Regions from separate parts of the Salirhabdus salicampi genome, predicted to be linked through region 1. Evidence: riboswitches for the same ligand, from Rfam matches in the RefSeq annotation. Region 1 holds a riboswitch; each other region holds the start of a gene.

Region 1 (8,587 bases):
ATGAACTTTCCTCATGTTAATTGTTTGATTTTTGGGCACCATAATCGTTGTTTTCACACCGTTTTTTACGCCTACTTCACTTAACGAAACACCTTGTAAAGCATAGATTAGCCCGCCACGAACTACTCCATCGACCGTCAACTTTCCACCACAACGAATAGTCGTTTGGAAACTTCCTTGTCCTGTTATGTTTACATCACCACTACAGTAAATTGTACTGTTTATTGCATATGGGACCGTGATGGATGAGTTTGGTTCTAATGGAATTTCACTTAATTCAAATAACTCCTCTGTCCATTGTGACAATTCAGCTAATTTCGTTGTACTTTTATATTCATTTTGCACATCTAGTGAAAAAAGAGTTTCTATCGCTTTACTATGATCTAACCAAATATCTTCCAACCTATTTTTTCCTTTATTTACTACTGTAACATATTTTTTAACAATAGATGGAAATGTTTTGAACTTTTTTTCGACTAAAAGTAACAATAAAGGACGTATTCCCCGCTTTTCAAAATCAGTTGTTTTGAATGCAGCCGTTTTCGTTAACTGATTAACTGCCTGAATAATTTGTTTTAATTGGTCATTTAACACGGCAAGAATTTGATTGACTTCTGACATTAACATCGAACTTTTCCCTGCGGAAATATTACTATTCAAGATGTTTCGTTGACCGATAATTCGATAACCTGCATTCACAGTTGCTCCATTTACATTACCAAAGAGGAAGACATCTCCCTCTGCATCTACCGTCATTTCTTCATGAATTTCACCACGAATTTCTACATCTCCAATAAAACGAATGTTACCGCTGGATAAATTTACATCACCACGATGAACGAGCTTAGGTAATATGGATATTTTTTGACGTCTTCCCTGCTTAACTAAATGAGGTCGACCGTGTTCGGTGGCTACAATTCGCTCCTCATCGTCCATCAAAACAATACCCTGACCGGCTCTAAATATGATTGGCTTCGATTGTTTTGGGGGGATGGACTCACCAAATACATTTTGCCCTGGAACACCTTCACTTGGTGGATGAATTCTACCTATTATTTGGCCTTTTTGTACAGAAGGGTAAGTTTTAAAGTCACGAAAATCGACAGTTCCGTCCTCCATCTCCTTTAAGTCTTCCATTTCCTTAAGCTGCACCAACCATTCAATCCACCCATCATTACCTGGTGTAGGCTCCTTACCTGTAGCGACTGTAAATCGACCCGGTTCTGTTGTCACTAATGCTTCCTGAATTTGTTCAGCATTAATTCCGCTAGTTATACCAAGTTCATGTAACCGTTCTACAACGTTTTCATATGTTAAGTCGTTAATCAACGTTTTTGTCTCTTTTACTTGGATATGGACATTTGGAGCCGGTTCATGATCAACAATCTCTCTATCAATTTTATAGCCTGGGACGATGTTTAAAATAGTGTTCATTTTCAGGTTGTCAACTGTTATATCCCATTTCGTCCCAATTGTTTCACTCTCAGCTTCTAGCTGCAGATGGTCGGTACGCTTTATTACTGTTGTTCCCTTAACCGGCTTATAATTTTTTAGTAATGTAACGCCTTTCTCAACAGTAACCGTTGGAATTTGAGTTTCCGATTCTTGAGCATATAATTGACGATTTTGCACCCAAGCTTTTCCTTCCCAATCACTGGCTTTTTCGGAATGTTTATTTTCTCGTGACGAAGCATAACTCGGTTCATGCATCGCTGTTTGATAAGGTTGCTTAATCGTGTCATCTGCTTCTGTTGTGGCTTGCAGTTCTTGTCTTGTAAGGCGAACAATGGCTTCTCTAGAACGAAATAAACCCTTTTTTTCATATTGAACCACTTCTATATCAACTTCATTTTTGGACACGCTTAATATATGTAACCCCTTCATTATAGCGTCATCAACATCTTTACCTTTAGAGACAATGGTTTGAGCCATTTTACCGCGCTCCTTCACTATAAAACTGAACTTTTGATATAAAAAAACACCCATTCTAAAGATGGGTGATGAATGCAATCAGCATTATCCCCTTCTTCGGAGGCCCGGCGGTCATAGACTATTCATCCTTAGACCCGTAGCTTTGCGTCCTTACCTTTCGATAAGTTTGCCGTTTCGGAAAGGTTTCGTATAGTTTTCCTAATTTTATACCATAAGTGGAAAGGTGACAAGATAGAATTGAGAAATTTGTCGGTACATTAACTTCCACTTTTAGGTAAATAGGACTAGTTATATATCCTGCTTTCCTGAATTAACGATGGTGTAATAAAAAGAGAGAAACTTAATTAAAGTTACCCTTTTGAATTCCTGATGAAACCTCATTAATATATCCATGGCATCCTCGTCTTGCTCCTTTGCCATGTTCCGACAATCCTTAGTATTTCATTTTTTTCATCGAAGTAGTTAATATGATTCTCTTCCAAAAAAAGAATTCTTTTTTTATAGTACTTTTAGAAGGGTCTCTTTCCATGATATAACGAATGAATGTTTACTTATAGAAAGTTTAAAACAGGTTAGGAATGTATAAGAGTCGTTTGGGTAAGATAAGCACATAACTTGCAAGGAGGAATTCGATGAAACACGTACTAGAACAAATGCTGTCAAGGGCGAGGTCAGCATCCCACAAGTTATCAGATAATTTGAAGAATAAATTCGAACAATTAAAAAGCAATAAAGTTACCGTAAGTGATTTAGCAACCTTAATTTTACTACACCCAGAAACGAAAATAACCCGCAGTGAATACCTATCATTAGTTTTTCATGACTGTTGGTTAGTGGTGGATGACTATAAGTTATATTTAGAAACAAAAGGTGGCCGACATGAGAAAGTATTACAATGCAAAATCATTCACGATGGTAAAGTAATCTCTTCCTTTCATTCCTACAGTTCTAAATCCAAGCTAAGGGATAAAATAAAGATCCCAGATGGAATACATGTGTAGAGTGAATATAGGAAAAAAACTGCACTTTCATCACCTGTTTAACAAGTGTGTCCATATAAAGTTTTTGGTTTAGTTTCTGTCACAATTAAACTCAATAATATTTCCATTTGGATCATTAACAAAAAGTTGGTGCCATTCTGTTTGATTATCCGGTTTATTAGCATATACAATTTGGTATTGATCTAATCGACGTATCAACTCTTCCATATTCTCTACACGAATCGCTACATGACCGTCACGACTATCAATTTCTCGAGTTTCTCTATCTGTTTTACCAGCATGAACAATAATATGTATCTGAGTATTCCCTACATCGTACCATAGACCAGGGAATGGAAAATCTGGTCGGTCATGATTTTCTTTAAATCCTAAAACTTCACTATAAAAATGTCTCATCGAGTCTATATCTTTGGCAACTAACGAGACGTGATGAATACCTTTGTACATGTGATCGCTCCCTTACGATTGTAAAAGCAAATCAGGCAAATTCACTTAGTGGATTCATATTATTTAACTTTTACAGCTGTTCCATATGCAACAATCTCCGATGCTCCTGACATTATAGCTGAAGTTTGCAAACGCATACCAACGATTGCATTGGCACCGAGATCTTCCGCATTTTTTACCATTCTCCCTATCGCCAACTGTCTGGCCTTTTCAAACATATCATTATATTCCTTAATTTCTCCACCAACTATTGTCTTTAAGCTTGCCATAATGTCTTTTCCAACATGCTTTGATTGAATTGTACTTCCTTTCACAAAACCTATTACCTCTGTCATGTCTTTACCTGGGATTTCGTTAGTAGTCACGATAATCATCATCGTTTTCCTCCTTCTTTTCATCTACTCTTTCCTTAACAAACACCATTATAAGAAAGATGAAAAATACAACATTTGCCAATATTAGGGTTACTGCAATTTTAACATTAATGAATAAATAAACGAACCCTAATAGCTGCGCTGACACACATAATGTAAAAAGTATATATTTTAAGATGTTCAAGGGATATATATACCTCCTATTTCTTATTTACTAAAAGAAGCCAACCATTTTTCTAATATATTTTTCACTTTCGTACTTATTGGTTTATCAATATTTTGTAAATAATACTTTAACAATTTTTTCATTTGAATCGGTTCTTCCTGGTCTTTTAACATATGGTTTACATTTTCTAATTCATATATATCCACATTAGGTATAAGCTCTTTCACCTTTTGTAATGTTCGATAGTCTGTTTGAGCATCTTTTGTACCCGTCATAGTTAGAACAGGGCATGTGATGTTCGACATATCCGTATACAAGTCATATTCCAAATGTTCTCTCAACCATTTTGCAGGAAAAGGAAAGAACCATTGCAACTTTACAACGTCCTTATTAGTGTTTTGCACTTTATCATACAGTTTTTGGGCATTTTTTCTATTTTTTATCTATGTTAAATTTTCTAGCAATCCATCCTTCAAAACCTTTTTTATTTGTTAACTCGTTTGCTAAAAGGGATCGTTGGAAAGTAAGCATTGGGCCCATCATTCCACCTCCACCGTACAACAAAATTAATTCTGCAACATGTCCCCGGGCACAAACCGCCGTACCAATGAGTGTGCCTTCACTGTGACCGAGGACAATCACTTTGGCATCACTACATTGGGATGTTCCTTTAAGAAATGGACTGCACTCGTTGCATCATGAACGAAATCCCACAGACCTGCACGATTTGGATCTCCTCCACTTTCCCCAATACCACGTTTGTCATAACGTAGTGTAACGAATCCTTTGTCTGTTAAGAAATGGGACAGTTCCTTATACAAGTTAAAATGATACTTTTTCTTTTTGGGATTTCCATCTCGGTCATTGGGTCCTGTGCCTGGAATAATTAAAATAGCTGGTTGCTTCTTCTCCTCGTCTGTGGAAGGAACAGTCATGTACCTTTCAATTGTACATCACTAACGACAGTGACTTCTTTTTCCGTGAAATCCATTTCGTTTCTTCCTTTTTACTCTACCTTCACTAGCGAAGCGTGATTATATTAGACACTCGTTGTGCAATTTTTTTTGCTATTAATTGTTTCCCACCGTCGAGCGCTTGGCCACCATTAAAACACTCAGAACGAAGGAATCATTTTGCCATTTTATCGATTATCGTTTAACTCCAATATATATAATTATATATTCATATCATTGATTATCATTAACTATGTTTTACATTTTCTGGTTAGTTTTTGCTCTTTTTTTATATCAAAACGTTGAAAGGTTTATGGTATACTGTTTTATACATGGGAGGAATTATTATGAAAGAAGTTATTACACTAACAGCCGAATTAGTAAACGTAACTCACGACATTTTGTTAGATATATTTGGTGTATCCATGACAGATAAACAATTACACTTTTGGATTGTAGGAATTATTGGAATGATTACTTTTTTCCTTGTCTATTTTTCTTTTAAACTTATTCATAAACTGAAGTGGAGTCTTACCATTTTGGCATTTATATACACATTTACGGTCATGGTTGTCTTCGTCTTTGCTATAGAGATACAACAAGCTGTCACTAATAGAGGGAATATGGAATTTGCTGATGCAATGATTGGATTATGGGGGTTTATAGTATTCTTTTTCTTCTATGCTGTAATAGTACTATCCATTATGCTCGTCACCTATTTGGTAAAAAAGAAACGAACTAAAAAAATACAACGCTTTACAAGCAGAACTAGAGTAAAACATTGATTAAATCCTCAAACCCAAAACAGTCGATAAAGAATTGAACATCGAAAAAGGAGCTTGATTTTTCAAGCTCCTTTTTCTTAGCTTAAATCATTACATTTGTATGATTGACCACCTATAAATGTTCCCTAATAAAACTTATATATGTATTTCGCTTTCACCTAAGACAGTGTCACCCCACATTAATTGCAAATAATCCTTATGATATACAGGACCGACTCCCTCTGGTGTACCCGTAAAGATAATATCCCCTTTACTAATCCCGAAGTGTTCAGCGACATAATCAATAATGTACTGTAAATCAAATATTAAGTTTTGGATATTTCCTTTCTGAACTTGTTCCCGATTTTTAAGCAAAGTAAATGATTGCTGTTTACATTTGGCCAAACCGGGAAATGGAATGAACCTTCCAAGTAATGCAGCATTCGGGAATCCTTTTGCTAATAGCCACGGATGTCCTTGTTGTTTAAGTACTGTTTGAACATCCCGAAGAGTAAAATCAATTCCTATTGTCATTTCATCAATTAATTCATCAACGGATAACCCTTTTTCATAGGCTCGTCCTACTTTTAATACGAGTTCTGTTTCGTAATGTATTTCTCCTTTACCCTTAGGCAGTTTAATAGGATCACCGACAGCTGCAGCTAATGAATGGGTTGGTTTAGAAAATACGAGGGGCTTCGCTGGTACTGAATTGTTCAACTCTTTTGCATGTAAGACATAATTTCTGCCGATACAATAAATATTTTGAATCATTTCTATATCATTCTCCTTTTCATTTACCCATATTTCCTATTATAAATAAAAAAGCTTCGCAATCTAATGATTACGAAGCTTTTTATTTATATTCAACTATATATTTTAAGGGGGGAATACATAGATTACAATTTATCTTTTAAACTATTAGTCTAAAGTTGTCGGAGTCAGGTTATATAAACGCTTATAAATTAATCCTTCATAACCTTTTGATAAGATCTTTCTTGGGTTACCTGCTGGTTAACAGTCTTTCATCACTTCTTTTACCAGGTGTGGACCATGTCCTGTCGTTATAAGCTGATAGACTTCTTCACCTAGATCTTATTTCTATACATTTATTTAAACCAGTGAACTGGTTGTGGATCTAAGTTTGTGAAAATATGTTTTGTTTCTGTATATTCTTCTAAACCTGGTTTTCCAAGTTCACGTCCAATACCAGACTGCTTATATCCACCCCATGGTGCTTGTGCAAAATATGGATGGAAATCATTAATCCAAACAGTTCCCATACGTAATTGACTCGCAACCCTTTTTGCTTTCAATCCGTCTGTTGTCCAAACAGCACCTGCAAGGCCATAGATTGTGTCGTTAGCAAGGCTTACAACTTCTTCTTCTGATTGGAAACGTTCAACCGTTAATACTGGACCAAATACTTCTTCCTGTATAATACGCATGTCAGCAGTACAATTTGTAAATATTGTTGGTAGATAGAAGAAACCATTCTGTAGTTCGTCCTCTTCTGGACGGCTTCCGCCAACGGCAAGGGTCGCACCTTCCTCTTTTCCTAACTCTACATATTTTTCTACTTTTGCACGGTGTTCAGCAGAAATTAATGGACCAGATTGTGTACTTGCGTCAAGCCCATTTCCGAGTTTAATCTTTTTGGTTCGTTCTACTAGAGCTTCAACGAACTCATCATGAATAGAATCTTCAACTAGCAAGCGTGCTCCTGCAGAACATACTTGACCAGCGTGGAAGAAGACAGCATTAAGAGCTTGGTCTACAGCCGTTTCAAAATCTGCATCAGCAAATACAAGATTTGGATTTTTCCCTCCAAGTTCTAGTGCAATGTTTTTCACATTGTTACTAGCTGCTTGCATAATTTTCTTACCTGTTTCAATTCCACCAGTAAAGGAGATTAAATCAACATCGTTACTTTCAGAAAGTTCAGCCCCAACAGTAGCACCTGTACCTAATACAAGGTTTGCTACACCTGCTGGTACCCCAGCTTCTTCCATTAATTCCGTAACTTTAATTGTAGTTAATGGTGTGATTTCACTTGGTTTTATAACAATGGTATTTCCGGCTGCTAATGCAGGAGCGATTTTCCAAGCTGCCTGTAGCAGAGGGTAATTCCAGGGCGTAATTTGTCCACAAACTCCAACTGGCTCACGGACAATTATACTATCGGAATTAGGAATTGGAGAATCAATAACTTCCCCTCCATCTTTATCTGCCAGTCCAGCGAAATAACGGAATACTTCCGCAATATCATCCATATCTGCTTCACTTTCTATCAACGTTTTTCCCGTATCCAATGTTTCAAGCTTTGCAAGCTCTGCTTTATCTCTTTCAATCAACTGCGCAATTTTATAAACAATTTTCCCACGTTCATTTGCAGGAGTATTCGCCCAATCACCTTGATCGAATGCTTTTCGTGCAGCTTCAATTGCTACCTTTGCATCTTCCCGATTACCTTCAGGAACTTTCGCAATCACTTCTTGGTTAAATGGATTAATAATTTGGCGTGTTTCTTTAGTTAACGAATCAACCCACTCACCGTTAATAAACATTTTTTTACTAATCATATGTAGCCCCTCCGTTTAATCTTCATCTATCATTAAGTTTGTTAAATAATAATTTAACGTTTTGAACATTTTTAACTCTAACATAAGCCAATTTTTTTTGTAAACCCCTTTTATTGTAATGGTTATTTTTTAAAAATGTATTTTTCTTTTTAAATAATAAGGTAGAAAGTCGAAATTTGACGGAATTGAAGAAATATTTTTCCTTTCCCGGGTTTGACATAAACTGAAAATACGATATAGTTATGAATGTGCAATTAACAAAAAACGAAAATAACGTTAAGAATATATTTAACACATTTTACACAGGAGGTTGGAAATTGAATACAGAGGATGCACAACAAAAAATTGAACAAGCAAAAGAATTAGTC
Region 2 (8,587 bases), on a different contig from region 1:
TTGTCCTGCAAAGTTTCTTGAACATGTTCGATACTCACATTTGATAAATCTTCATCTTTTTTGTTTAACAAATATGATACTTCCTCAAGCAATCTCTCGGGTGAGTAAATATCTTTCATAATGATCGTTTTCGCATGCTTCTTTAATCTTAACTCATCCTTTGAAGATAGGTCTCTTCCTGTATAAATAAGGACTGGTATATAGTGTAACGAGCTTTCTTTCTCGATTTCTTCTAACAATTCATAACCAGACATTTTCGATAAACCTAAATCTAATATCATACAATCGAAAAATTTGCCGGTTAACTCTTGTAATGCTTCTTCCCCTGAAGATACAGAAACGATATCTACATACATTCCTTGGATGAGTTCTACGATACTGTTCCGTTGTGTAGCATCATCCTCAACGACAAGAATTCGTTTTCGGTCGGACTCCATTTCTCGGACTAGTTCTTCATCTGATACGACATCTTCTATTGGAGGTATGTCCGTGACAACAGGATCAGCAATTCGAGTGGATGCAATTTCGTCTCGTGCATCAATAATAGGTGTCTCTTCTTGCTGGTTTACTTCGTTTGGTCCTACATAAGAGATTGGCAAGTAAAGGGTGAAAGTACTTCCTTCTCCTTCTATACTTTCGACTTTTATGTCGCCGCCTAGCATAGAAGCAAATTCCCGACTAATGGAAAGTCCTAAACCTGTACCTTCATACTTTCGACTTGTTGTTCCATCTACCTGTTGGAAGGCATCAAAAATAATTTCTTGTTTATCTTTAGGGATTCCAATACCAGTATCTGAAATGGAGAATGCAACGGTAACATCACCGTTATGGAAAGCCTCTCCTGTTAGTTGTTGTAATTCTTGTTCACTTGCCCTCCGAATGTTTAAGTTTACATGACCTCTTTCCGTAAACTTAAAGGCATTTGATAGTAGGTTCTTTATTATTTGTTCAAATCGTTTTTTATCTGTAAATACTGTTTTAGGTAACGTGTTGCTTAATTGAACATCAAACTCGATTCCTTTATTTTCTGCTACGGGTTTAAATGTATCTTCCACGAAACGTTTCACATCATTCAATAGGAAGCGGCTTTTATAAACTTCCATATTCCCGGACTCTACCTTTGATAAATCAAGGATATCATTAATGAGATTTAATAAGTCTGCACCAGATGAATAGATTGTTTTGACAAATTCTACTTGTTTGTCTGTGAAGTTTCCTTCTTTGTTTTCAGAAAGAAGCTTCGCTAAAATTAATAAACTATTTAACGGAGTTCGTAGCTCGTGAGACATGTTTGCTAAAAACTCTGATTTATATTTAGATATAAGCTCAAGTTGTTTCGCTTTCTCTTCAGCATCTACTTTAGCTTTTTCAGCTTCTTGACTTTTTTGCTCAAACTTTTGATTTTGTTCTGCTAGTTGTTGGGCTTTTTCTTCTAACTCTGTGTTATTATGCTCCAACTCCTCCTGTTGCTGTTGAAGGACACGCTCAGATTCTTTTAAAGCCTTTGTCTGCTGCTCAAGTTCGGCATTAATTTGCTCTAATTCTTTTTGTTGAACTTCTAATTCTTCTGCTTGTGTTTGAAGCTCTTCTGTTAAAACTTGCGACTCTTCTAACAACTCTTCGGTGCGCATTTGCCCTTTAATATTTTCAATCACAATACCAATACTATCTGTTAATTGTTCTAATAATTCTTTCTCAATCTCTTTAAATTGATGGAATGAAGCAACTTCTAGTACACCTAGCACTTTCCCTTTGAAAATAAGTGGTAGTACGATGATATTTAATGGCGTAGCTTCTCCTACTCCTGAATTAATTTTAATGTAGTCATCAGGGACATCGGTAAGAAGTATCGTTTCTTTTTCATACGCAGCTTGACCGACTAAGCCCTCACCAAAGGAGAATCGATCTGATAAATGTTTTCGTTCTTTATATGCGTAACTACCCACTAGCCTTAAATCAGGTGCGTCATCTTCATCACTATCTTCTGTAATGTATAAGACCCCTAAATTCCCTCTGACTAGCGGGGTGACTTTTGACACAAATGTTTTCGCCAGTGATTGCAAGTCCGGATTCCCTTGCAATTCAACTGTTATTTCGGCAATGTTAGATTTCAGCCATGCTTGCTCTTCATTCAAAACTGCTGTTTCACGTTCCCGGTCTGTTTTCTCTTGTAACCAGTCAATCATACGATTGAAAGCATCTGCTAACTTACCAAATTCATCCTTTGATTTAACGCTTAATCGTTTGGTCAGGTCGAGTTTTCCAGATGTAAATCCTTCAATTCCATTTAATAGCAGATTTAAGTTTTTAGTAATATTGCGAATGATTATAATGGCAATCACAAGACCGGCACCGATTACTAGCGTAGATAAAATAATGATAATTTTTCTTGTATTTTCAAATAACGCTTGAGATTCTTCTGTAATCTCTTCCATATCTTGTTCATAGACGTTTGTAAGTTGAGTGATGTTATCAAGTAGTTCTGTTTGAATGCGGACACTTTCTTCATTAAAAAATGGTCGATTCACTCTGCTATCTGATGCAAGATAAAGATCAACTAGGTTATTATAGTTCTGGTATTCCACCTTTAATTTCCTAAAGGTAGAAATGGCCTCCCTTTGGACAATGACATTTTCCAGCGATGCAATTGTAACTTCTATATCTGAACGCTTTTCATCCACTGCATTCAAAAATTTAAAAGTCTCAGATTCATTTTCAAATGATTCAGCCTCTCTTACTAATTTAACGTAAGAACTGAAATCATTTCCCAATCGATTCAGTAGAACAATTTTTTGATAATCTTTCTCAACAACTGTTTCAATATTATGATTAAATTTTTCTAATAGCACCACTGCTGTAGTTGCTAGCACAACTAATAGAAACATTACAGATGCTGAACCAATAATCAGCCTGCGTTTAACCGACATCTCCTAACGCCCCGTTTCTAAATATATTCATAAAAAACAATGATAGACAAAGCTCAGAACGTTAATGAAAATATGAAAAGAGAAGTAATGCCCGCAAAGGGAGTCACTTCTCTTTCCCTACGGTAACCCAGCCATCTTAGCTTCCGCTTTAGACCTGAGGCTTTGCGTCCTCATCTTTCGACAAGTTTGCCTTTATCGTACCATTATTTTATTTCTTTCTATATTTTATATATTTCTAGTACATATTCACTATTTTTATTTTAACATATTTTTCATTCTAGGATGATGGTAATTATTATAGAATGAAATAAAATTCCATTTTAAAATAGATGTAGGTCACCATGACTTGAAACCATTTATATAGAAAAACGCCGTACCTATTCTAGGCACAGCGTATATGAATCATTAGTAGTTTTCTATGAAGTGTTTTAAAACATGGATCGTCTGAACACAATCGTTCAAGGAAGACCATTCTGCCGGGTTATGACTAATACCATCTTTACTTTGCACAAACAACATGGCAGATGGAATTTTTCTCCCAACGACCATTGCATCATGACCTGCTCCACTCGGTAAATAGAAAGGTTCTATGCCATTTGCCACAATCGATGCATCTAACTTTTGTTGTAGATCCTTTCGTATTAACAACGGATCAACTCGTACGGTTTCATTCCATGCAACGTTTATGCCGTACTTCTTGGCAACACTTTGTGCTGCATCGGTTATTAACCCAACAAGTTGATCACGTGTATTCTCATGGATATCACGAATATCAACCGTTAAGTCCACTTCACCTGGAATTACATTTACCCCATTTGGTTTGACGTTCAATTTTCCAACAGTTGCTACTGCCGTTGAACTAACTCGTGGAGGTAGATTATGAATCTCACTTACAAACTTTCCGGCAGCAACGAGGGCGTCACATCTTTCATCCATGGGGGTATTTCCAGCATGACCTGCTTGTCCTTTAAAGTTCATAGATAACCAACAAGGTCCAGCAATACCTGTTACGATACCAACAGGGAGTTGCTCTTTTTCCAAGCGTTTCCCTTGTTCAATGTGAACTTCTATAAAAGCTTCTATCTTCGTTAGATCCCGTTCGGATTGAAAGAATTCTTCTTCTGTTAAGCCAATTTCATCTAGAACCTCAGAGAAAGATTTCCCCTCTGTATCTGTTAACTTTGTTATCGTTTCTTTATCATTTTGCCCAGTAAAGGCCTGACTTCCTAACAACCCACCATTGAAGCGTGCCCCTTCCTCATCTGTAAAAATCACAACTTCAACCGTGCGTTCTGGTGTATAGCCAGTTTCTTTCCACGCTTCAACTACTTCTAATGCTGCTAATACACCTAACGGCCCATCAAAATGCCCTCCATTTGGAACGCTATCTACGTGTGAACCAGACATCAGGAGAGGTAGTGACTGATTTTTTCCTTCTAATCTACCAAAAACATTGCCCGCACCATCAGTCGTTACGGCTAACCCCGCTTCTTTCATCCAATCTATTACTTTATTTTTCGCTTCAGCTTCTTTAGCAGAAAATCCTACACGATAAGACCCACCGTACTCTGTTTTACCGATTAAGGATAACTCATTCAGACGGGAAGCCACTCTATTACCGGATACACCTGAATGATTTAATGTGTAATCGAAATCAGCCATTAAATTATGATATAAATCGTCTTTTTTATGTAACACGAATTGAAGTCTCCTTTACTTACCGTATTTATTCAAAGGTATTTCAAACTATTATAAGGTAAAGAACCAGAATTTTCTATAAATTGAGCATGATTTTTATTTAGGAGAGAGCTTTGGTATCAAAGCCACCATGAAGATGTTTTATTGTATAAAAGGGGAAGGTGAAGTCGAGACATTGTCAGTGGTAAGGTGCTTTTTGTGATTTCAGCAGGTAAAATATATGCCCTAGATAAACATGATATGCGCATGGTTTGCGCATTCAATCCACCTTTGACCGGGAAAGAGGTTCACGACGAAACGGTGTGTATCCCTTAGTTGAAGACGATGAATAGTCTGACGACCTCTTCCACGGAGTTTGAAAGAGGTTGTCTTTTGCTATATATATCGCAAATGTTGGTTTCCGTAAAAAACTTCTAAAATAAATTCCTTCCCAGGAACATTTAAGCGCTCGTATGAGAGTAAAAAGTCTTTATTGTCATATGGTACTTCTCGAAACGATATATTTATATTCCCAAATGCTCCTAATTCAACAACTCCGTATGGTGCTAACGGCTTATGATTACATCCTAATGAGCTTGGATTTACATACAGCCGTTCTTTCGATTTAAAATGATGAACAACGTGATGGTGGCCAAAACAAACGATGTCCGCGGTTGACTCCCGGTACAACTCATCTAATTTATTTACTGAAGGGGTTTGATCGACGGGTAAAAAATCACCCCGTTCATTTACATGGTAATGGGTAAAATAAAACGTTTTCCCATTATGATTTGCGTATAACTTTTGCGAAAGACCAGATAGCATCGGTAGGTAAGCAGGATCTAACCGGGAAGCAATCCATTTATGGTGTTCTTTTTCTTCTCCCTTACTTCCAGGTTCCTTACCCGCAAAAATATTTAAAATTGCTTGATCATGGTTACCAGCCACAAAGGAAATGTTCTTTTGTACGGACAATAATGAGAGAACTTCATTTGTTTCATGACCAATTCCAATTAAATCACCTAAACAATAAATATGAACTATATCTTCATCCTTATTAATGTCATGTAAGACCGCTTTTAACGCATTATAATTACCGTGAATATCCGTAATAATTGCAACTTTTTCCGCCATGTTGAATCCCCTTAACTCTTTTTTGTACCCTTTAATTACATTTCCCATTTCTATTTAATTTAAAAGAGAAGATTATCTCTTTCTTATTGATTTTATAGTAATTATTATCCGATAAAAAAGTCCCTTTTCCTTTGGAACTATATTGTGCTATCTTTATAAAGGTGATATTTGAGGAGGAGACTACATCGACCATGATTAGACTATGGAATAACAAGGAGTTATCCCCTGTTAACGACAAGGATATCCAATCACTGAAATCATTCCTAAAGAAATACGGCGGAAACCATGTATCACATCTTAGTTTTCTTAAAGATAAAGAGTTTTTTTGGGATCCACAACGAAAAGTACTCATTCTATATAAACGCATTGGAAAAAAACTTTTTGTATTAGGAGACCCCCTAGGTGACCCGCTCTTCTTTTATGAAGGTATTAAACAGTTTATAACATATAGTCAAAAAAATGGGTGTAACGTATTCTTCTACCAAGTAAGCCAGCAGTTTATACCACATTACCTTGAAACTGGTTATCGTGTTATAAAAATTGGGGAAGAAGCAATCGTGAATCTTCATCATTTTTCTTTACGTGGGAAAAGTAAAGGAAATTTGCGTACAGCATTAAATAAGTTAAATCGAAGTGGGTATTCCTTTCAAATTATGGAACCACCCTATTCAGAAAAAACGATCGCCCAATTAAGGAGCATATCGCAACAATGGTTAGGAAGCAGGCAAGAAAAGAGCTTTTCAGTAGCGTTCTTTTCAGAGGATTATATTTCACATTTTCCATTAGGGATTATAACCGACCCAAATGGTGATATCGTGGCTTTCGCTACTTTAGCTACAAATTATCGTAAAAAGATAAGCATAGATTTAATGCGTAAAACCCCTCACAGTCCAAATGGAACGATGGAGGCATTATTCGTTCATATCTTTAAATGGGCAAAAGAAAAAGACTTTGAACAGTGCAGTTTAGGAATGGCTCCACTTACAAACGTGGGTACAGACGCAAACGCAAGTTATTATGAGAAGTTATTACACTTCATTTATGAAAAGAGTAATAAACGATATAACTTTAAAGGACTAAAACGTTTCAAGGACAAGTTTGCATGTACGTGGGAGCCAAAATATATAGCATATCACTCGAGTTTCTTACCATTAACGTTCATACAATTATTAACACTTATCCATCAACAACCTAACGAAGGTCATTATGATGAAATGATAGAAGAAACTGTATAAAGCCTTTATATATAGAGAGAAATAAAAAGATCCCCTTTATGTACTGTAGACCCAAAAGCGAGAATTTAATCTTACCTTTTGGCAGTACAACACAGGGGATTTTTTATAAGCTATTATTATAGAATTTTACTTAAGAAGGATTGAGTACGAGGATCTTGTGGATTTTCAAAGATTTGCTCTGGATCTCCTTCCTCCATCACTACACCTTCATCCATAAACAAGACACGGTCCCCCACTTCACGAGCGAAGCCCATCTCATGGGTAACAACTACCATTGTCATACCCTCTTTTGCTAAGTCTTTCATAACTTCTAGCACATCTCCAACTAACTCTGGATCAAGGGCAGATGTCGGTTCATCAAAAAGCATGACTTTCGGGTTCATGGCAAGTGCCCGAGCAATTGCAACACGTTGTTTTTGCCCACCTGATAAGCTATCAGGATAGGCATCAGCTTTATCAGCCAGCCCAACCTTAGCAAGTAAAGGCAGGGCAACTTCTTTTGCCTCTTCTTCTGAAAGCCCTTTTACTTTTACAGGTGCTAACGTAATATTTTGCAAGACTGTTTTGTGAGGGAATAGGTTGAAGTGTTGGAAAACCATTCCTACTTTCGTACGTAGTTCGTTAATGTTTGTAGATGGATCTGTCAACTCTTCACCATCAATTGTAACGCTACCAGAAGTAATCTCCTCCAGTAGATTTAAACATCTAAGAAATGTACTTTTTCCGGAACCGGATGGGCCAATAACACATACAACTTCTTGTTCTTTAATTTCAGCATCGATTCCCTTCAAAACTTCTAAATCACCGAACGACTTGTGTAAATCTTTTACTGTAATCATTTAACATCCATCTTCCTTTCTAATCTGTTCAAAAAGAGTGCGGATGGAATCGTAACACATAAATAAAGTAAACAAACCATTACAAGCGTCTCAAATATTTCAAATGTTGCGTTCCAATATTCTTTACCCATAAAGATAATATCGTGTACAGCGATAACCGAGAATACAGACGTATCCTTCAAACTAATAATGAACTGGTTACCTAGAGGCGGTATCATCCGCTTAAATGCTTGCGGCCAAATAATAAAGCGCATTGTTTGACGTTCAGAAAGCCCTAAAGATCTTCCTGCCTCACGCTGCCCTTTATCGATAGAATATACTGCTCCACGGACAATTTCTGCAATGTATGCACCAGCGTTTACTGCAATGGCAATGACACCGGCGGTAAATGAGCTAATATCTATTCCTATATCCGAAATACCGTAATATAAGAAAAGAGCTTGCGCCAGAATTGGTGTACCCCGTACAACCTCAACATAAATAGACCAAAAGTTGCGAACAAATTTTATTTTTGATAGTTTTCCTAACCCTGCCATCGCACCGATAATCATACCGAAAAACAGACCGATTGCTGTAATACTAACTGTTATCTTTAATCCCTCAAACAAATAAGGCAAACTTTTCACAAAAGCACTATCTATGAATGTTTCTATCATTCAGTAAACCTCTCCTTAATAAAATAGCGTAACAAGCCTCAACTTGTTACGCTTGATTTGTTATAACTTCGCTGTACTTTTTTATTGTGGTGGTTGTGTTCCAAACCATTTTTCATAGA
Region 3 (8,587 bases), 290 kb from region 1:
GTTCCCTCTTACACTTTTTCCTCCTGGGCGAGCAGCAATTGGGGAACATTTATAATAATTAAAATCATTCTCGTCATCATAGTGAGCATTTTTGCATTATATAATCGAAAATTGATTCGCCTAGGTTCTACTACTGTTCAACCGCAAGTTGTAGCGGAGCTGTGTATTGGTATAGTCATTATTCTGATTGCGTCTGCGCTAATTATAGCTTCACCTGGTGCAGCTGAACAAGGAGTTTATGCAGATAAACACAGTGGGGATAATCGTAAAATTGAGGTCGATATAACACCGTTTCAACCAGGGTATAATGATATGACATTTCAAATTAAATCATTGGATGCAAACATTAAAGATGTTTACGTCACCCTTTCGATGCCGCCAAATTGGGAGAAAAGAAACCGAGCATTTCAAATTAATGATAACATCTATAAAATTACAGGACTGAACATACATGCAGCAGGTACTACCTTTATGGAAGTAGAAGTAGTAAAAGAAGACAATACAGTGGAAACCTTTCCTTTTAAAATGATAACACCAGGGGAAATTCGTCTTAACGAGTAAATTATATTTTAAACATTTTATAGGAGCATTCGATATCGAATGCTCCTTATCTATTTCTCTATATGTTGAAACCCTTGCAAACGACTACTTTTATGACAGATAAGATAAAGTATAAAATATATTATAAAGGAATACGTATTGTACCAATTAATTGGTTCATAATATTGAAAATAAACAAACAGTGGTTCACCAACAAATGCCGTTAAAAAAGCGAATAGGAATGCTTTTATATATGGAGATAACTTCGGCTTCCACTCAAGCAATAACATGATTATGACCGGAATTAATGTCCAGTCCCACGGTAGATAAGCAGGTATCCACGGAAAAACCTCATAATAATACATCCACAATCCAAACTGAACACCTAAAAAATCTAAAAAAGAGGCAATAATAGTTGCAATAAAACCGACAAAGAGCAATCGATATCTTCGCTCACGACTATGCACTACGAACCACATTACCCAAGGAACCACTGACAATGCGACACTTCCCCACCAATGAGGGGTAAATAATATATGTTCTATCCACGTATTCAACTTTATATGGTTAGCTGTTTCGATAAGCTCATAAGAATGATTTATTTCTGTTTTTAGTTGAACATTCATCTCATTCAACTACCTTTTATTTTTAGCATGGGTGAAATGTCCTGAATTTATGCCAACTAATAAAAAGTGCGGCTTTACCTTTATCCGCACTTCATGATCAAGTTTACTTATTTTTAGATATAATATATTCTGTAGCCGCCTTTGTAGATGTGAAAAATTGTTCCTGATCAGAAAAACCGTGCAAATGTTTTGCTAGTTGAGGTTTAATGCCTACAATTAACGGATCGGCTCCCATAACTTTAAGTGCTTGAACCATCCGTTCTAATTGATAACGTATTTCCTCAGTCCATTCTGTTACACCATTTAAATCGATTGCAACATAATCTGCTTTGCGGCTTTTACATTCGTTTAAAATTTTGTAAATCACTTTGTCCAATCTTTTCTCATCTAGAGGTCCAATTAGGGGTACTGCCAGAGCATTTTCCCATATATGTAAAATGGGAACGGATAACTCACTGATTAATTGTTCTTTTCTCTCATCCTCTTGTGCTTTCGTCGTAATATCCATTAATAATACAACATAACCCTTTATTTCCCCTTCAACTTTAACAGGGTTAATAATGATATCGGCTATATACGTATCTTTAATATTTATTCTCGAACTATGTGTAGTTGTTAAGTTATCCATAATTGATTTTTGGTAGGCTGGTTTTCTATGAAAATGGCCCATATTTACTCCGATAAGATCCTCTACATGATCAATATTAAAAAGCGGGACTACATGTTCCATCAATTGAACCGCTGCTTCATTTAACCAGATCACATTGTATGCTTTATCAGCTAAAATGATATTTTCATTAATTGCGTTTAATACCGTAACTTCAGACATAAATTCCGGAAATTTCCCTAACGATTTCACAAATATCAGCCAACCTCTCACCGCTAAACTTTGTATCGATAAATTAATCTTCTTTCTATAATAAAACTTTATGAATGTAAAAGGAAGTATGTTCTAAAATTAAGTACGAAAAGAAAATGGATTAATACATATTTTATTAACATCCGTGAACATTAATTATAAGATGGATAATAAAGGAAGTAGGATATACGATGAGAATCCAAGAGTATATAAATTTAGGTTGGAATATTGAATCCTATATTTATGTAACAGTCATCCTATTCGGTATTGTTACGCTAATCTACTTTTTAAGGTTAAACTGGAAGTTGTATGGATTATTATTTCTATTGGCTACAATTATTGGGAACGTCTTATGTTACATCTTTGTGAAGCTTGGTTTTTATTCATACCCTTATGTTCTATTTCCAAAGATTCTCATTATGCCAGTAACAGCTGTTACATTTGCATTCCCCGCATTTGTACTTATCGGTGTTTATTTTAGTCCTGTTAAATGGGTTTGGAAAATACCGTTCTACTGGACACTCATACATATAGGGATGTTTTGTGAAACTTATGCTTTAAATAAGACGAGGATCATTGAATATAATTTCAAATGGGACTTTTGGGACTCCTATACGTGGTGGTGGATTTTCTTCTTATTATTCGAATGGATAGGAGGCTTAATCATACCGAGTCACTTACGTCGTCCAATCAACCTCCATCACTTACAGTATGGTAGGATTGGCTGGGCCATTATTCATTTCGTCCTCATCGTGACCATTTTTTTAGGCGGTTATTACGTGGGAACTATGCAGTAATCATTAGATGAACAAAAGAAGGGTGGACACTTATCCTTCTTTTGTCACTTCTTGTTTCTGCAAACTATTTTGAACGCCTCTTTTCAACGTATACACGCTGTTGACATTCTTATTTGTCCTCTTCAGTTCCCCCTCGATCAATACAATGATCAAGTTGGCAAAGCCGTAACTGTAGCTATCCCGGTATTTAACATTATTGATAACAGTAATGTGCTCGTATCCGAATATCCTAGCACCCACTTTTCTGTTAAATCCTCAAATGGTATATGCTCCAATATTTCAAAAAGTAGCTCTCCTCCCCTCGGAGGGATAATCATATCAATTTCATCATCTTTCATCATATTAAGAAACTCAATAGCCCTTTGTTTGGATGGTGCAGATTTCGCTTTTTCTTGCTGCCATACTGTGTCCCACAAACAACGTTATATCCTCTTTCACTGATTCGACTTAACGATGATCGAAACATTGCATGAAGTGAAACAGGGATTCCAGAAGAGGGGGCTGTAACACCAATCGTTCCGTTTTTCTTAAAACGAGGATACGTAATCATTTAATTTCCTCATATTCAACCTTTGGTTAATTTTACCACATATTAAAAATGACTACATAAATTGTAGTCATTTTTGCTTTGACATCACTTCACTCCAATTCCCACTTTCATCTTTCATCATTAAAACATATCTATCAGTCTTTTCTACAACATCAATATGATAATATACAATCTTCTTGTCTCGCTCATCTACATATTCAGGGGAATTGTCAATATAACTTAAATAGCGGTCTTTCTTATGTATTGTTGTCGTATAGATCGTTTCTTCCCCCCAATTCACCTTAAACACAATCGTTTTAGGCTTATGTGTACTAGACCAAACTCTGTTCACGACAAACATCATATCATCATTGAGTCTTCTTTTTATCGTACGTACTTTGTTTTCCGTTAACGGTTCCCCAGTATCTAAATACTGATCTAAAACATTATTTTTTGCGGTTCCGTAGTTTAAAGTAACCTTTAACTGTTTTGTTTCATCATGAAATGTAAATGTTTCTACGATAGCAAAATCTAAGTGATTTGGCCGGTTTAATTCGTCCTTTATTTCTTCTCTTACCGGCATTTGTTCTTTTTGTATTTCATGCACAATTATATGTGTATATAGGGGAATAACGAACAGAGAAATCAATCCTATTGATACAATATGGAAAACCTTTTTCATTTTCCAATTTCGGATAAACATAACGATACCAATGAAATATAACAATAGAAAACCATAACGTATTAGAGGTCGATCATCTAATTCATATGCAATATGATATAAAGTTGTATTTCCATTGAATAATTGAAACAGCTTCCCTTCTATATAAAGCCAACCCCCACATAATAATAACAGTGAATAAATAACAAACGATAGTTTCGTATTCAATGCTCTCTCCCCTTAAATAAAAATCCGAATTTTGTTACTAACACCTTATTTTATCATATAAAAAGAGCTCCTCAGCGCTGGGGAGCTCCTTAAAAACTAAATTAGTACCCTAAAAACAGTTTTTCATTCTTTAGACGTAAGTGCAAAGAAACCTACAATAACTCGCTCTTTTTAACCTTGATAAGAAATATCTATTTATGAAATTGCATGTATTGCTGAATTAATTGGTCCATTTCCTTTGAACATTGTAATACTTGTTCATTGTTAAGGCCCTTTTCATGAGCGCACTGGTTTAACTCTTTCCGTTTTTCCTCAATTTGCTGTAGAAGTGTGTTCCTCTCCGACATTTAACTCAAATACCTCCATTAGTCTAATAGGTAAAAACAAAAAAACAGGTATGCCGTAAGAAACTCGACACACCTGTTTTAGGAAATGTTTCTTCGGCGGCCCGGCTACCGTAGCGATTTGCTTTAGGCCCGTGGCTTTGCGTCCTTATCTTTCGATAAGTTTGCCTTTTTCGGTTAAAAAGAACTATTATTCTATAGTAAATTATACCTTCATTAACAAATAAATCAATAGTTTTTACCTAATAATTTCATTAAGAAAGATTAATGACTATGACTATTGACTCATTGGAGGGTGGTTTATTTAAATTGGAATATGTTCGACAGTTTTTAAAGATCTATCATGAAAAGATAGCTTGTAGATGTCAGGCATGTTTAGCTGTTTCCAAAATGAGTAGCCATACTTCTCATCAAAATAATTCATGATAAGCACCATAATATTTCCATGTGTACCAATTACAATATTTTCCCCTTTATACGTTTGTAAAATCCACATCATTGTTTTCACACCTCTTTGTTGAGCTACAACATTAGATTCTCCACCACTCCACGAAAAAGAGTAGTCACTCCATACCTTTTCACTAGCGTAGTCAAAATTGTCCACAGAAACTCCTGCTAATTTTCTCTCTCTTAAATCAGCTTCAATGATGACCTTTTGATTGAGTTGCTTAGCAACTCCTTCAACTGTTTGTATAGCCCGTTTGTATGGGCTTGAAATTACACAGTCAATCTCCTCTTGTTTCAACCGATTCGTAACCCTTTTTGTATCTTCCATCCCTCTATTGGATAATGGCCTTCTTAGTTCATCTGGTGTATAAATGGAATGGGCATGACGAACAAAAAATATAGTAGTACTCATAAAAAATCCCCTTTTTTTAAAAAACTTGTTTTAAATGTTCGTATATGTTATATTATTTAAATGCGATATATTGAATAAAGTAACTGGCATCCACTTATGTTTTTCGGAACTGCTTACTCACACTGGATCGGCTTCGGAGCCGTAAGGACGTAAGAGAGGTAGGGCTTACGTTGTTTAGGTTAAAACATCCAGGTGGAATATAACCGCGGCATAGATAATAAAAATTATAAATTTAAAACATTATTTTCAATATATTCAAAAAGCGAACGAGAAACAGCTCGTTCGCTTTTTCAATTTATAAGCTAATGCTACGTACCTCAACCTTAGTGATTCTCTAGCAGTTTTTTACTTCAGTCCTAACTTTTTTTTTATTGCATTTCCTTCTTTTCGGACCTTCGCCCACTTATACGGAAGTGTTCTAATTTCTCCACTGTTCTTTGCATCTTCCAAATGTTCCAATGCTTCTAAAATAATACTCCGTTGTAATTCCTTGTGAAAGGGAACGCCAAAATGATGTCCCATCATAAAAGGTACAAACACTGACCTTGGTGGTTTTATATATTCTGTCACATCTAATGCTACTGACATGGATACAGTAGGAATTCCTCTATTCTCTATAGCGCGCTGAACTAGCGCGATCGACTGATGGCATATAGGTCATGCGGGAGACAACAGAGCAATATCTGCATGATCCTTCACTACAGCATCAGCAATATTTTCAGCCAATGTTTCTTCTAAAAGAGTTGGGTCCATATTGTAGCCGATAAATGAGAAGAAATGGTCGGTTAATCCCCCAATTACACCTTCATCCGCTAATTCTTGTAATCTCTTAATGGGAAAAATTACGTTAATATCTTCATTGGCTCCAAACGTAGGATATTTTAATTGATGAATTTCTAAATCTTCTTGTTTTAAATGAGAAGGCACTTTTCGATATGTATAGTCTCCAACTGGATGTACTGTATCGAAGGGCATCGTACCTTTAGGTTGTACCCCTGCTGTGCTGACAAATGTTAAACGAGACTCTGAAATCGGCTTCGTTATATTTGCTAATGGTACGTAACTATCCTTTGTAATCATAGAACCTGGATACCTTTCGTTAACAGTATTCCATAGTCCTGAACGTAGTTGTTTTGATTTAAAGGTTTCCGTCATGCTTCCATTCCCCCGATCGTTTCACAAAATAAAAATGCAAATGAAAATATAAATGAGCTAAAGTAGAGTCGTCCTTTTTATCCATTGTTTCCAATATAAATTCTCTATCTGTTTCAGGTAAATCTAATAATAGTTTTAATGCTTCAATCCATGATTTATCAATCTCTTTTTTTCCCATTTCCTCATTGCCATCACCAAAGTGAAGACGAACATACCGGATTAATTTTTCATTGTCCCCGTTAGCAATGGCCTCTTTTAAGTAAGGTAAAGACATAAAACTTCCCCCTATTCTATTGCTATAAATTTCAATAATATAGAAAAATTTCGAAACTTTCAAACAAATAAGCAGTTGCCTTAACACGTCTGCCTTTATTCTATTTAATTCCCTATTTTTTCTTTGTTTTCCCACTTTTTATTAACCAACGATGTTGGATAATCTCCGTTATCGTTAACAGAAGCGCAGTTAATATAGCACCGAAAAACGTAACATATGTAACTTGTAATTGTGAGACAAAATAGACGATGAGCGTTGCGGCGATAAAATCGGCTATAGTACTCACCCAAAACGTTAATTTTCTTAATATAAGAATCTCCATCAAATGTGCTGATACTGCTAAAATGAAACCAATAATGATTGGCTGAAATATAGTTGTATAAAATACATTCGGAAACATAATCCAAGCTAATATAACCCCAATTGGGCACATAAACAATTTCATGACGAGGCCTGACATGTTGAATCTCCCCCCTTTACTTTGCATCTCATTCGAGAATTTTTGAAACTACATTTAACAGTCTAACCCTATTGTTCTTCTTGGTCTACATCATCAAAAAAAATACATGTCTTTTTCTAGTTTCTCCTTTCCGTAACTTCTACATCTAATTCATCCATTTCCATAATTGGGGCAATATTTGTCTTGTTTATCATATTTTCTTTCTTTTCTCCATACTACCACTGTTACAACTGCTAGTTTTGTACCTTATAATCGATATTAAGGGAGATACCGTTTCCACCAATTCATTTGCTCATGAAACCCATCCCTAATAGTATTTTTTGTTATCTTTCCCATTACTCTTTATAGCATTCATTCGATAAAAGAAAAAACTGCCACTTGGCAGTTTACAAGGTTATTATTGTATAGTCATTTGGTGTTGTTTGTGAAGTGACTTCTCGCTAGTCTGGTTTGGTTGTGCCGTCACGTTTAGTAACACTATTCCAATTACAATTAAGGCCATTCCTATTATTCCGGGTAGGTTTAACTTTTCTTTCCAAATAATCATACTAATAATGGATGCGCCGGCTATCCCAACTCCACACCATGTTGCATATGCAACACTTAAAGGTATGGTTTTAAAAGATAAAGCTAAGAAAAATAACGCGAAACCAAACCCGAAAATTGCACCTAAAATCGGTAAAACTTTCGTAAAACCATCAGAGGCCTTTAACATTGTAGTTCCAAAAATTTCGGAGATAATTCCTAAAAAAAGATATAAATACGCCATAAAGTCTCCCCCTATGATGTTTGATCTCACTCAAACGTTGTTGAGGAGTATATAAGTCATTGAACTTCAATACTAACATAACTATGTATGATTTCCCACTCGCCTGATTTACACCTTCTTATATGTTACGCTCTTTATACTGACCGACTATCGTGTTTTAACTATGTATCCATTGTTCTTTATGCAAGATTTCCTTCCAAGCTTGTAAATTCGTTTCGTGTTCATATTCCCCATTTTTTATCGAATTCCCCATACAATTTCATAAGTTTCCTCCCCAATCCCCCGGATTTACATTATTACAATTCCCTATTAATACCATTTATTTTAAAATGGAAACTGGTATATCAAGCATATTCCATAGAAGCAGGGTCCACATTAACGAAAGCCCCCAAGCAAGTAATGGTTTATGATGATGAATTTTTAACATGAGGAAAATAGAAATATTAAAGAAGACCGACCACCATAATGACCATCCATTATGATGAC
Region 4 (5,650 bases), on a different contig from region 1:
TTCCTCTACCTCTTTCAACTATATAAAAAAGTGAAGGTTATACCTTCACTTTTTTATTATTCATATTTACATTTTATAGTCTATATTAGATCCTATTGGTCCAGTATTAAATACATTTTCACCATTAGTTACGCCGACTGTAGTCTCGTTATTCATACTTTCCCATGTGCCTACTTTATTGGACTCGGTTTGTACTTCTGTATTCTAAACTGTTGTATCTTTATTTACAGAAGTATTCATACCTTCCCATGTGCCGTCATTTTGCACCGACGTTCTACTAGATACACCTTCTTGAGACGTTGTGTTATCGGTTTGATTATACATAAAACCGTCGCCACGTTGCACTTCTACGTTCGTATCTTTAGTTTGTACTTGTGTACCACGGGCCGCCTCAGTAGCTGCTGTACTGGAACTACTATTACCACTTGCAGTCGAATTATTTTCAGTATAATTCGTTCTTGATTGATTCTTTACGTTAGATTCTGTTCGACCACGGTTTTCAACTTGATTCGTATATGTTTCATTTTCTGTATGATTTGAAGCAGATCGATTCTCATCATTTGCACTAGATTGAGAGCGTCCTTTATTATCAGCATTTTCATTTGAGATATTCTTACCGTTACTAGCTGTTGCTGCTTTGTCATTGCGATTGGCTTGTCCATTCACACTTGCATTGTTACGATTTTCAGATGGATGCGCCGCAGAATTATTTTGACGACTTTTACTATATGCTTCGTGGGCTTCGCGACTTATCTCCATCTTAAAGTTATGAACTTTCGATTCGAACTTTTCAGAATGCTTATCTACACGATAAGATATACTCTTTTCTGCCAATTGATTTAACTGTTTCTTCAAGTCACCACTACTATTAAAACCTGATTTCATAGAATAGTAGTTATTCAGCACATTTTGCATACTTTGCAAGTTGTTCTTTTGACTACCTGTTTCATTTTGAAATCCTTTAGTTTCATTTAATTGGGGGTGGTTTGTCACTTTGTTTTGTTGATTTGGTTGTTGCTGATATGTAGTGTTATAAGATTGATTTCTCCAAAATGGCTGGTAATTGGCTTGGTCTTTATAAATTTGCATGACTTTTCCTCCTCTGGTAGCTGGCTGGCATGGTTTACACCTTAGCCCCTTAAGCTTTGCGTCCCCATCTTTCGATAGGTTTGCCCTTATCTTGAAGGCAATATTTACATAAATATAGAATATCATACTTTAGTACCAACAAAAAGTAACTCTTATTACCCACAATAAGATTTTGAAGCAGTTAACTATTCCAAAATAACGAAAAATGTTCACTATGTGCACCGTTCTTGTTAACCTATCATTATGTAAAGTAGACGATTTCTATTTTAAAGTAGTAACATCTTTTTAAAATAAAAAAAGACACTTCTTATACCAAAGTGTCTTACTTTAAACATTATTGTTTGAACCAACCTTTATCCTCAAACTTTGAAACAGCTTCAACCCGGTTTGATACGTCCAGTTTGTCAAAGATGACTGATATATAGTTACGAACTGTACCATACGTTAAGTGGAGTTCTTTTGCAATTTCTTTTGTGCTTTTTCCCTTTGCTATCAACTTTATCACTTGATTTTCCCGCTCTGTAAGTGGGTTTGCTTCTTCGTAAGCTAAATCAACGAGTTCAGGGGAATAGACTCTTCCACCGTTCATAATTTTCCGTATGGAACTTGCTAACTCCTCACTAGGACTGTCCTTCAACAAATAGCCACTAACTTGCACTTGTCGTGCACGTTCAAAATATCCTGCTCGTGCAAAGGTCGTTAAGATAATGGTTTTACATGGCAAGTCAATCATTTCTTCAGCAGCATCTAGCCCATTCATTACCGGCATTTCGATGTCCATAATACAAATATCCGGATTGTGCTGTTTCACCAGATCGACTGCTTCTTGTCCATTTGCAGCCTTCCCTACTACTTCCATATCATCTTCTAAATCAAGTAAAGAACCGAGTGCACCGAGTAACATTCGCTGGTCTTCCGCAATGACGATACGAATCATCGCTCTTCCCCCTGTTTTACCATTGTCATAACATTAGGTATGGTTATATCTATTGTGGTACCATTTTTGTTCGTAATGTTCACTTGGCCGTTCACAAATTCTAAACGTTCAGCCATACCTTTTAAACCGTGACCATTTGTTTGTTCACTTTCGTCACTAAATCCAACCCCGTCATCTTCAATCTTTAAACGAAAATGATCAATCGTTTCGTTTATTTCAATTATGCAAGATTTTGCTCCACTATGCTTTACGATATTTGTTACAGCCTCTTTTAAACACATACTCATTACATCTTCCACTAATGCAGGCGTATTGCGCAAATTTGTTTTCCCATGTATGGATACGTCAATATTGGCAGCTTTTAAAAGTTGCTGAACATGTTTCAATTCTTCATCTAACTTCGCCCCACGCATATCCGCAAGCATATCCCGCACTTCTTTTAACGCTGTTCTCGCGGTTTGATTAATATCCGTAATTTCATTTTTGGCACCATTTATGTCTTTATGAATTAACCGGCTCGCTAAGTCACTCTTCAACCCAATTAACGTTAATTTTTGCCCAAGTGTGTCGTGTAAGTCTCGTGCAATTCTTTGTCTTTCTTCGTAAACCATTAATTGTGAAATTTTTTCTTTCGCATCATTAAGCTGAACTTCGAGCTTTTGCCTTTTAATTCTGTTATATGTATTAATAGGCAACAATACAACCCCTAAGATTGTAACCCCAATAAAAGGCCATTGTGAAAAGAATAATTCACGTTGTGTCAATACGCTCAATGACGCAGCTGTAATGGTCGTTACAACATGAATAATATAGAGGGTTATAAATCCACCTTTATGTTGTACATTCCCAATATAAAAGGCTAAAAATAGTGAAAAATATACATACCCATAAAAAAGTGACATGCCTACACTTATACATATCATGATGGAAACACATACGTATAGAAACCATCCATTAGACAAAAAAGATAACCGGTAAGCTACGAAGAATAAAATGATCATGACGAATCCGAACACGATTTCCCAAAGCATAGTCGACTTAAATATAAAGTAAAAAGGTAATAAACTAAATATGATCCATACGTAAATGCTTAAACTTTTGTTTTTCGGAAAAATATTATACCAATTTTGCATATTCGTTTCCTTTCCTTACAATTCCTATCTATTATACCATCTTCCATTATGATAAAAGAAAAACCATTCAATTTACATTTGAACGGTTTTTCCCTTAGACTTTTACGTTTTATTTACTTGCATGGATACTTTTTTATTTGGTTGCTTTAATAAATGTTTAACCTCTTTAAACGTAACGAATGTTTTCGCTTCTTCATCGTACAAACGGAAACGAATGGATTTTAAACTTGAACCAACCGTAATCGTTGTCGCCTGCTGTAATTCTGGTGTTGAATTGTGTACAGGCTCCAAATGGTAGTTCGGTACTTTCGGACTTAAATGGTGAACATGGTGGTAACCGATATTACCCGTAATCCACTGTAATATTTTAGGTAGTTTATAATATGAACTTCCATCTATAGCCGCCTTCACGTAGTCCCAATCCGATTCATCTTCAAAATAGGAGTCTTCAAACTGATGCTGAACGTAGAATAACCATATTCCGAGCATTCCTGATACGAACATAATTGGTAATTGAACGATTAGAAAGTTAACCCAACCGATGGCTAACATTAAAACAATTGCAATAGCAACAATGGATACATTCGTAACATACATGTTGATTCGTTCTTTTTTTCGAGCATCTTTACGGTTTTTTCGATTTTCCACAAAGAATAACATTAGTGGACCCAGTACAAACATTACGAACGGATTACGATATAAACGGTACTGCAGACGTTCAAGCTTTGTCGCTTTTACATACTCATCAACTGTCATAACCCAGATATCGCCAGTTCCACGTTTATCTAAATTTCCACTAGTAGCGTGATGAATTGAATGTTCACGTTTCCACTTTTCATATGGAAACATTGTTAAAATTCCGGTAATAGTACCGACAATGTTATTTAGCTTGCGGTTATGAAAAAATGATCCATGACAACAATCATGAAAAATAATAAATGTCCGCACAACAAACCCTGCCGTTATTACTGAAATCGCTAATGATAACCATATAGATATAGAAATCGCCTCGTATGCTAAGTACCATAGCAATATATATGGCACTATTGTATTAATCATTTGCCATACACTTGCCTTTGTATCTGATGTTTCAAATTGTTTAATTTTTTTTCGTAGTTGCGCTAATTTTGAGTTAGCCATAATTATCCCCCTTGTTTCCTTTATGACCTAGTCTTAATGATAGGTGAATTTCTTGTTTCGTAATAGTCATGAACGTCAGCAGTTTTTTATGACAAATGTCATATATTTGATTTGCGGCGGCTTTTTCAACATTAATATTCCATAAAAAGGGGCGTAACATTCACGAAAAAATGAACAATAAAATGGAGCGTGTCTGTCTACAGTTCAGACAACGCTCCTTATATCCTAAACTCTTATTTCTCTTTCCATTAAGAAACGAAAAATATTATCAGCCGGTAATGGGCGGCTTAAATAGTAACCTTGTACTGAATCACAATACAATGAAACCAACATATCCCATATTTCTTCAGTTTCTACACCTTCTGCTACAACTGAAATTCCTAAATTATGCGCTAAACTAATGACAGATCGAACAATCATCGCATCGTTCGGATCCTTTGTCATATCAATAACAAAAGACTTATCAACTTTTATTTCATCAACTGGTAAGTTCTTCAAATAGGCCAACGAAGAATAACCTGTTCCAAAATCATCTATAGACAAGCGAATTCCGAGTCCTCTTAGTTTCAATAATATATCCATTGCCCTTTTTGGGTTTGCCATAATAAAGCTTTCCGTAATTTCTAATGTTAAACACTGTGGTGGCACTTCCCATTTCTCTAATAATTCTTTTACTTGGTCGGGCAAATATATGTCTTGTAAATTGCGAGTTGATAAATTAACGGCTACTCCCGTATTGTACCCTTCTTTTCGCCAACGGGCGAGTTGACCTAAGGACTTGTTCAACACTGTTAAAGTAAGTGATTTAATTAATCCATTTTGCTCTGCTAAAGGAATGAACTCATCCGGCGGAATAAAACCGTGTATCGGGTGTTCCCAACGAACAAGAGCCTCAAGTTCGAATACTCGATTAGACTTCACATCTAGTTTTGGCTGGTAATAAACCATTAACTTGTCATGATCAATACTATCCCGAAGTTCACTAATTAATTGTAGGCGATTTAAGCTGTTTGGATCATTTTCGGTTGAATAAATAGCGTAGCCACTTCCCGTACGCTTCGCTGTATACATCGCAACATCTGCTCTTCGCATTAACGTTTCCACATCGTCACCATGATATGGGAATATTGCCACACCGACACTTGGACGAACCATCAATGTCTGTTCATTAATTTCAATCGGTTGTTCAATGACTTCAATAATTTCTTTCGCCAACGTTACTGCTTTGTCTGTATCCATATTGGACAATAGTACACCAAACTCATCCCCACCTAATCGTGCGACTGTGTCTTCTTCCCCTACAAGGGTCTCAAGTCGATTCGCTATCTGCTTTAATAAAAGATCACCACAA

Evidence for each region. A riboswitch is a leader RNA that binds a small molecule or an ion and turns the genes downstream of it on or off. The one in region 1 is predicted to bind cyclic di-GMP.
Region 2: it holds a riboswitch for cyclic di-GMP, as region 1 does, so the genes downstream of both, NLW78_RS13680 (response regulator) here and NLW78_RS02640 (flagellar assembly protein A) in region 1, are expected to answer to the same signal.
Region 3: it holds a riboswitch for cyclic di-GMP, as region 1 does, so the genes downstream of both, NLW78_RS01075 (aspartyl-phosphate phosphatase Spo0E family protein) here and NLW78_RS02640 (flagellar assembly protein A) in region 1, are expected to answer to the same signal.
Region 4: it holds a riboswitch for cyclic di-GMP, as region 1 does, so the genes downstream of both, NLW78_RS13710 (hypothetical protein) here and NLW78_RS02640 (flagellar assembly protein A) in region 1, are expected to answer to the same signal.

Annotation. Positions count from the first base shown of each region.
Region 1 covers NZ_JANBWE010000001.1:496,423-505,009, reverse strand. Annotated here, with positions in the region: gene NLW78_RS02640 (flagellar assembly protein A) at 1-1,932, opposite strand, end outside; cyclic di-GMP riboswitch class I at 2,028-2,113, opposite strand; gene NLW78_RS02635 (hypothetical protein) at 2,565-2,933, shown strand; gene NLW78_RS02630 (VOC family protein) at 3,003-3,380, opposite strand; gene NLW78_RS02625 (YbjQ family protein) at 3,440-3,754, opposite strand; gene NLW78_RS02620 (hypothetical protein) at 3,735-3,938, opposite strand; gene NLW78_RS02615 (alpha/beta fold hydrolase) at 3,962-4,294, opposite strand; gene NLW78_RS02610 (hypothetical protein) at 4,353-4,562, opposite strand; gene NLW78_RS02605 (serine aminopeptidase domain-containing protein) at 4,559-4,855, opposite strand; gene NLW78_RS02600 (hypothetical protein) at 5,221-5,658, shown strand; gene NLW78_RS02595 (fumarylacetoacetate hydrolase family protein) at 5,794-6,411, opposite strand; gene betB (betaine-aldehyde dehydrogenase) at 6,747-8,216, opposite strand; gene cudC (choline uptake/conversion transcriptional regulator CudC) at 8,537-8,587, shown strand, end outside.
Region 2 covers NZ_JANBWE010000005.1:70,268-78,854, reverse strand. Annotated here, with positions in the region: gene NLW78_RS13680 (response regulator) at 1-2,927, opposite strand, end outside; cyclic di-GMP riboswitch class I at 3,046-3,128, opposite strand; gene NLW78_RS13675 (M20 family metallo-hydrolase) at 3,333-4,589, opposite strand; partial or broken gene NLW78_RS13670 (ectoine synthase) at 4,737-4,957, shown strand; gene NLW78_RS13665 (metallophosphoesterase family protein) at 5,001-5,738, opposite strand; gene NLW78_RS13660 (phosphatidylglycerol lysyltransferase domain-containing protein) at 5,930-6,973, shown strand; gene NLW78_RS13655 (amino acid ABC transporter ATP-binding protein) at 7,090-7,812, opposite strand; gene NLW78_RS13650 (amino acid ABC transporter permease) at 7,809-8,468, opposite strand; gene NLW78_RS13645 (transporter substrate-binding domain-containing protein) at 8,550-8,587, opposite strand, start outside.
Region 3 covers NZ_JANBWE010000001.1:202,752-211,338, reverse strand. Annotated here, with positions in the region: gene NLW78_RS01105 (copper resistance CopC/CopD family protein) at 1-561, shown strand, start outside; gene NLW78_RS01100 (CBO0543 family protein) at 612-1,166, opposite strand; gene NLW78_RS01095 (STAS domain-containing protein) at 1,270-2,025, opposite strand; gene NLW78_RS01090 (CBO0543 family protein) at 2,217-2,822, shown strand; partial or broken gene NLW78_RS01085 (LD-carboxypeptidase) at 2,993-3,372, opposite strand; gene NLW78_RS01080 (hypothetical protein) at 3,440-4,240, opposite strand; gene NLW78_RS01075 (aspartyl-phosphate phosphatase Spo0E family protein) at 4,432-4,587, opposite strand; cyclic di-GMP riboswitch class I at 4,680-4,763, opposite strand; gene NLW78_RS01070 (histidine phosphatase family protein) at 4,889-5,443, opposite strand; gene NLW78_RS01065 (hypothetical protein) at 5,789-6,031, opposite strand; gene NLW78_RS01060 (glycine/sarcosine/betaine reductase selenoprotein B family protein) at 6,101-6,598, opposite strand; gene NLW78_RS01055 (hypothetical protein) at 6,582-6,872, opposite strand; gene NLW78_RS01050 (DUF2512 family protein) at 6,985-7,332, opposite strand; gene NLW78_RS01045 (DMT family transporter) at 7,730-8,101, opposite strand; gene NLW78_RS01040 (CBO0543 family protein) at 8,421-8,587, opposite strand, start outside.
Region 4 covers NZ_JANBWE010000005.1:81,189-86,838, reverse strand. Annotated here, with positions in the region: gene NLW78_RS13710 (hypothetical protein) at 205-1,089, opposite strand; cyclic di-GMP riboswitch class I at 1,102-1,184, opposite strand; gene NLW78_RS13705 (response regulator transcription factor) at 1,424-2,026, opposite strand; gene NLW78_RS13700 (sensor histidine kinase) at 2,023-3,159, opposite strand; gene desA (Delta(5) desaturase DesA) at 3,262-4,299, opposite strand; gene NLW78_RS13690 (two-component system response regulator) at 4,525-5,650, opposite strand, start outside.